2 regions of the Nonomuraea sp. NPDC050394 genome follow, and region 2 is predicted to be linked to the other one. Evidence: riboswitches for the same ligand, from Rfam matches in the RefSeq annotation. Region 2 holds a riboswitch; the other holds the start of a gene.
What was found. A riboswitch is a leader RNA that binds a small molecule or an ion and turns the genes downstream of it on or off. The one in region 2 is predicted to bind thiamine pyrophosphate.

Region 1 (3,196 bases), on a different contig from region 2:
CCAGCCGGGCGGTCAGCACGGCCTCGCCCGCGGTGAAGCATCCCGCGGTGTTGGGCAGCACCTTGATGCCGCGCTCGCGCAGCACGTCGAGCACGGAGCCGGGCGCCGACGGGTCGAGCCGCCGCATCGCCACCGTGGTCAGCTCGGTGCCCGAGGCGGCCAGCGCCTGGTCGAGCACGTCCAGCGAGGGGGCGCCGCCGGTGCCCATGATGAGGCGGGAGGCGAACTTCTCCCCGCCGATGATCAGCTCATCCACCCTGCACCGCCGTCAGCACCTCGACCCGGTCGCGGTCGGCCAGCGCCGTGGTCTCCCACGAGCCGCGCGTGACCACCTCGTCGTTCACGGCCACCGCGACGCCCTTGGTGGCGTCGGTCAGCGTCCGTACGGCCTGCGCCACCGTCGTCCCGAGGGGCACCTCATGGGCGGCCCCGTTGATCGTCACATTCATGAAATATCCCCCTTCGGGATGAAATTTTGGGACATTTTGGAGGTGGGGTTGGAGGTGGGGTTGGCGGCCGGTTCGGTGGCTGGTTCGGGGACTGGTTCGGCGGCAGCGCTGCTCAGGGCGCGAACCGGGCGGGCGAGCACAACGACGACAGCTCGCGCTCCTCGCCCATGAGGACGGCGGCCGTGAGCGGGGCCAGCAGCACCCCGCCCCGGTGATGCCCGGTGGCCACCAGCAGCCCCGGCTCACCACCCGGCCCGACGAGCGGCAGGTTGTCCGGCGTGCCGGGCCGCAGCCCCGCCACCACCTCCGCCAGCTCCAGCTCGCTCACCCCCGGCACCAGCTCGCGGGCGTCGCGCAGCAGCTCGTACACCCCGCCCGCGGTCACCCGGGTGTCGAACCCCAGCTCCTCCTGCGTGGCTCCCACGACCAGCTCGCCGTCGCCGCGCGGCACCAGGTAGACGGGCAGGCCGTGCACCGTGCCCCGCACGCACCTGCCCAGGAGCGGTTGCGGCGAGCGCAGGCGCAGGATCTGGCCCTTCACCGGCCGCACCGGCACCGGGGCCAGCGCGCCGCTCCACGCCCCCGCCGCCAGCACCACCCGCTCGGCGCGCAGCTCCTCCGGGTACGGCCCGTCACTGGCCTCCCGGTACGGCCCGCCGCCGGCCTCCCGGTAGGACCCGCCGCCGGTCTCCCGGTGCGGCCCGTCGCCGGTGTCACCCGGGCTCAGCCGTACCCCCTGGACGCCCTCATCGCCACGCAGCAGCTCGCGCACCCGCGCCCGCACGATCGGGACCCCGAGGCGCTCCAAGGCGGCCAGCAGCGCGCCGGCGACCCTGCGCGGGTCCACCCAGGCGTCGTCGGGCGCCAGGAGGCCGCCGCGCACCGACGGCGCGAGCATGGGCTCCAGACGGCGGCATTCGCGCCCGCTGAGCCGTTCCACCCGCAGCCCCAGCTTCTCCATGAAGCCCGCGGTCTCCTCCAGGACGGCCAGGTCGTCGGCGCCGAAGGCCACGTCGAGCGTGCCGTCGGCGCGGTAGTCGAGCGCCCCGGGACCGAGCCCCGCGTCGGCGGTCAGCTCGGCGGCGAAGGCGGGCCAGCGCGCCAGGGAGGCCGCGCCCAGGCGCAGCAACGGCTCCTCGGTGAACGTGACCTCGCTCACCGGCGCGAGCATCCCCGCGGCGGCGTGGGTGGCGCCCGAGGCGGGCGCGGGGTCGACGACGGTGACGGGCCGTCCTGAGCGGGCCAGGCGCCAGGCCACGCTGAGCCCGACGACGCCGCCGCCCACGATCACGTGCATGTCCGCTCCCTACGCCGGCATGATCCGGATCAGGTGTCTTGCGGTCGAAGGCCCGATGAAGCCTTCCTCTCAGTCCGGTTAAGGCCGGACTCCCGCGCGTCTTACGGTCCCAGCCTACGGCCTCGGCAGGCACTCCCACGAATGACCCCGGTATGGTCGGAACCGTGGATCACGTGGTGGTGGTGGGAGCCGGCCTGGCCGGAGTTCGCAGTGTCGAGTCGCTGCGCGGGCGCGGCTTCGAAGGAAGGATCACTCTCCTCGGCGAGGAGCGGCACCGGCCCTACGATCGTCCGCCCCTGTCGAAGGCGGTGCTGCTGGGCACGAGCGACGACAGCTTCGTCGACACCGACCTGGCCGCGCTGCGGGCCGACTTCCGGCCGGGCGTGGCCGCGAAGGGCCTGCGTGAGGGCGTGGTGGAGACCACCGAGGGCGAGCTGCCCTACGACGGCCTGGTGATCGCGACGGGTTCCGAGCCGATCCGGCTGCCGGGCGAGGGGCCCCAGCTCGTGCTGCGTACGCTCGACGACGCCCACGTGCTGCGGGCCGCCCTGGTGCCCGGCGCGCGGGTGGCCGTGGTGGGCGCCGGCTGGATCGGCGCCGAGGTGGCGACCGCGGCGCGCAAGGCGGGCTGCGTGGTCACCGTGATCGAGGCGGCCGGAACGCCGCTGTCGCACGCGATCGGCGAGATGGGCGCGCGCACGCTGCCCTGGTACGAGGGCGTCGACCTGCGGCTCGACACGATGGTCAGCGAGGTCGTCGAAGGCGGCGTGGAGCTGGTCGGCGGCGAGTTCGTGCCCGCGCACGTCGTGGTCTCCGGCATCGGCGCACGCCCCGTGCTCGAATGGCTCGCCGACGCCGACATCGACCTGCACAACGGCGTCGTCACCGACGAGCACCTGCGGACCTCGCTGCCCGGCGTGGTGGCCGTCGGCGACTGCGCCAACTGGTGGTCGCGCCGGTTCCAGACCAGGATGCGGGTCGAGCACTGGGACACCGCGCTCAACTCTCCCGACGTGGCCGCCGCCACGCTGCTGGGCGAGAAGGCGGTCTACGACCCGGTGCCGTACTTCTGGTCGGAGCAGTTCGGTCACATGCTGCAATACGCCGGATACCACCCCGCGGGCGGCCGGGTCGTGTACCGCGAGGGGCTGAAGTGGTCGGCGGTGTGGCTGACCGCGGAAGATCGGATCACCGCCGTGCTGGCCGCCGACCGGCCCCGCGACCTCGTCCAGGGCCGCCGTCTCATCGAGGCTGGCGCCCGTCTTGATGTGGAACGCCTGGTAGATCCGGATGTGGCCCTACGAGATTGTGTTGTTTGAGCAAGCACTCCATGTGGTAGTTGTGGTTTCGTGACGCTTTCTGTTGCACAGATCGACCGGGAGACCGACCAGCTCGTCAGCGAGTGGCTCACTCTCCCCGAAGTGGCCGCGCGCCTGGATCTCACGATCGG
Region 2 (3,196 bases):
GGGTGCTTCCGTCGGGCGATCCGTCCGATACGCTGCGGTCACGGGTTCCCAGGTGGCGAAGTGGGTGAGGGTATGTCGAGCGGTGATCTCGATGCCCTGCTCCGCGTGACCTCTTCGACCTACCGCAGCGAGGACCCACCCGACGTCGCCTTCGGCCGCTACGACGGCGCGGTCGGCAGGCTCGTCCTCGCCGTGACCGCGCGCGGCGTCGTGACCTGCAGTTTCGACGAAGAGAACACGGTGTTCGAGCGGGTCGCCAAGCAGTTCGGCTCCTTCATCGGACCCGACGCCGCCCGGCTCGACCCGGTGCGCCGCGAGCTCGACGCGTTCTTCTCCGGGCGCCTGCGCACGTTCACCACGCCGGTGGACCTCACCCTCGCCACGCCGTTCGCCAAGACGGTTCTGCAGAAGATGATGGCGGTGCCGTACGGGACGACCACGACCTACGGCGAGATCGCCGAGCGCATCGGCCGGCCGCGCGCGCTGCGTGCGGTCGGGAACGCGCTCGCCCAGAACCCCGTGTGCGTGATCGTCCCGTGTCACCGGATCGTGCAGGCCGACGGCGAGCTCGGCGACTACGCCGGAGGCGCCGCCGCCAAGCGGCACCTCCTGACCGTCGAGAACCGCTGACTCACTTCGCGCGCGCCCGGCCGAGCAGTCCGACCAGCAGTGTCACCAGTGCCGCCACGATGGCGCCGCCGAGCGCGCCGTTCATCCACGGCTGGCGTACGGCCTCGCGCAACGGCAGCCAGATCCGGTCCCACGCCTCGACCGTCGGCGTGCCCGTGGTCACCCAGTAGGCGGCGAAGCCCAGCGCCCACGGGATCAGCATCGACCAGCGGGCCGGCGCGTTCTCCGCGGTGTTCCACCGGGTGCCGCCGCCCAGCAGGAAGTAGTCGACCGCGAGCACCGCGAACATCGGCACGAAGACCGCGCCGATCACCCCGAGGAAGGCGCCGTAGGAGGTGACGTCCACGGCCAGCGCGATCGCGACCGTCAGCACGCCGATGGCGGTGGAGAAGATCCGCCGGTCCACCCTCGGCATGAGGTTCTGCAGCGACACGGTCGTGGAGTACACGTTCGCGAACGACTGGTCGGTCTCGCGCAGCACCAGGATGGCGAAGAACAGCGCGCCCAGCGGCGCCGCCACGAACGGCGCGAACACCGCGGTGGAGTTGGCCGCGACCGCCGAGGCCCCGGCCAGCGCGACCGCGTAGACGCCCAGGCCCAGGCAGGCGATCTGGGCCAGCGTGTAGCCGCCCACGACGCCGGTGAAGGCGGCCCTGCTGGAGCGCGAGTGCCGCGCGAAGTCGGCCGCGAGCGGCACCCACGAGATCGACAGCGCGATCACGTAGTCGACGGCCGGGGCGAACGCGGTCCAGTCGCCGCCGGTCTGCGGCGGCGCCTTGCCCAGGAAGTCCACGGCGAACCAGACCATCGCGATGATCACGCCGATCGTGACGTACCTGCGCAGCAGCCTGATCGCGCCCAGCGGCCAGATCGTCAGCGCCGTGGTGACCGCCCCGGCGACAAGCACCCAGACGGCGTACGGCACCGCCGTACCGAAGATCGCCATCGCGCCGTTGGAGATGACCCAGAGCTCGAACGCGCCCCAGCCGATCATCTGGACGATGTTGAGCACGGTCGGGATGTAGGACAGCTTGGCGCCGAACAGCCCGCGCAGCAGGACCATCGCCGGTTTGCCCGTCTGGGTGCCGGGGATGGCGGACAGTCCCACCATGGCGGTGCCGATGAGGCTGCCGACCGCGGTGGCGGTGAGCGCCGCCGCCAGGCTCAGCGGCGCGTCGCCAAGGGGGTTGAGCAGCAGCAGCGCGCCGGAGAAGCCCAGCAGGCTGACCGCGAGGTTGGCCCACAGCGCGCCCTGGTCGAGCACGCCGAGGGTTTTCGGCGTGGCCCCGTCCAGGGTCAGGGCCACCTCAGAGTGGTGCGGTTCATCAGAGTGGTGTGATCCATCGACGACACGCGTCATCGTGAACGCTCCCTACGCCGGCATTACCCGGTCAGGTTCCGGCGGTCGGCAATGCGTGGGGATTGCCCTCTCAGCCCGGCCGTGCCCGAGCTCCCGCGCTTATGTAAGTTTCAGGCGGATTATGCCACTCGCCTGGCATGTGGCAAGACACCGGGCGGTCCCGGGGCCTGGGAGAATGGGTACATGACGGTTCCCGAGATCGAGGCCAAGGACGTGCCCGTGGGCGCGTACCTGCTTGACGTGCGTGAGCAGGGCGAGTGGTTGGCGGGGCACGCACCCGACGCCGTGCACATCCCCATGGGCGAACTGCAGTCACGTCTCGACGAGGTGCCCGCCGGGCAGCCGGTCTACGTGGTGTGCCGGGTGGGCGGCCGCTCGGCGCACGCGGCGGCCTGGCTCAACCACGTCGGCCGCGAGGCGGTCAACGTGGGCGGCGGCATGCAGTCGTGGGAGGCCGCCAGGCGGCCGATGGTGAGCGAGAGCGGCCAGGAACCGTTCGTGGCCTGACCCCGAATGCGAGGTCCGACCGCCGCCAGCGCCGGGAGGGCGGCCGGGCGAGCATCGGAGCATGGAATACGAGATCAGCGCCATCGACCCGGTGATCGTGCGCGAGCTGCTCCGGGCGGACGACGCGGGCCGGGCGCCCCGCTTCAGCATCGACGAGGAGGGCGGCGCGCCGCTGCGGTGCTGCCTGCGCAAGGCGGCGGCGGGCGAGCGGATCGCCCTGGTGTCGTACGCGCCGCTGCGCCGCTGGGCCGCCGAGACCGGCGCCGACCCCGGGCCCTACGACGAGCTGGGGCCCATCTTCGTCCACGCCGAGCCGTGCGAAGGGCCCGGCACGACCGCCTGGCCCGCGGCCCACACCGCCCAGCGGGTCCTGCGTGCCTACACCGCCGACGGGCGCATCCACGGCGGCCGTCTCCTGCCCGAGGGCGCCGACCCCGAGGTGGCGCTCAAGGAGGTGCTCTCCGACCCCGAGGTGGCCTTGGTGCACGTACGGGCGGTCGAGTATGGCTGCTTCCAGTTCGCCGCCCACCGGGCTACTTGAGCAGGCGCGACAGACGGCGGTCGGCGAGCGGCTTGCCGCCCGTCTGGCAGGTCGGGCAGTACTGCAGCGAGGAGTCGGCGAACGAGACCTCCCTGATGGTGTCGCCGCACACGTCGCAGGGCTGCCCGGCCCGGTTGTGCACGCGCAGGCCCGACCTC

Region 1: linked by a shared signal. The riboswitch ahead of thiO (glycine oxidase ThiO) and the one ahead of ACIBKY_RS43380 (purine-cytosine permease family protein) in region 2 are both predicted to bind thiamine pyrophosphate.

What each region holds. Positions count from the first base shown of each region.
Region 1 covers NZ_JBITIO010000013.1:314,736-317,931, forward strand. Annotated here, with positions in the region: gene ACIBKY_RS40375 (thiazole synthase) at 1-256, opposite strand, end outside; gene thiS (sulfur carrier protein ThiS) at 249-449, opposite strand; gene thiO (glycine oxidase ThiO) at 562-1,746, opposite strand; TPP riboswitch at 1,736-1,852, opposite strand; gene ACIBKY_RS40390 (NAD(P)/FAD-dependent oxidoreductase) at 1,911-3,065, shown strand; gene ACIBKY_RS40395 (Rv2175c family DNA-binding protein) at 3,096-3,196, shown strand, end outside.
Region 2 covers NZ_JBITIO010000015.1:279,150-282,345, reverse strand. Annotated here, with positions in the region: gene ACIBKY_RS43385 (methylated-DNA--[protein]-cysteine S-methyltransferase) at 106-630, shown strand; gene ACIBKY_RS43380 (purine-cytosine permease family protein) at 632-1,936, opposite strand; TPP riboswitch at 1,983-2,097, opposite strand; gene ACIBKY_RS43375 (rhodanese-like domain-containing protein) at 2,174-2,497, shown strand; gene ACIBKY_RS43370 (DUF1203 domain-containing protein) at 2,559-3,038, shown strand; gene ACIBKY_RS43365 (Fpg/Nei family DNA glycosylase) at 3,031-3,196, opposite strand, start outside.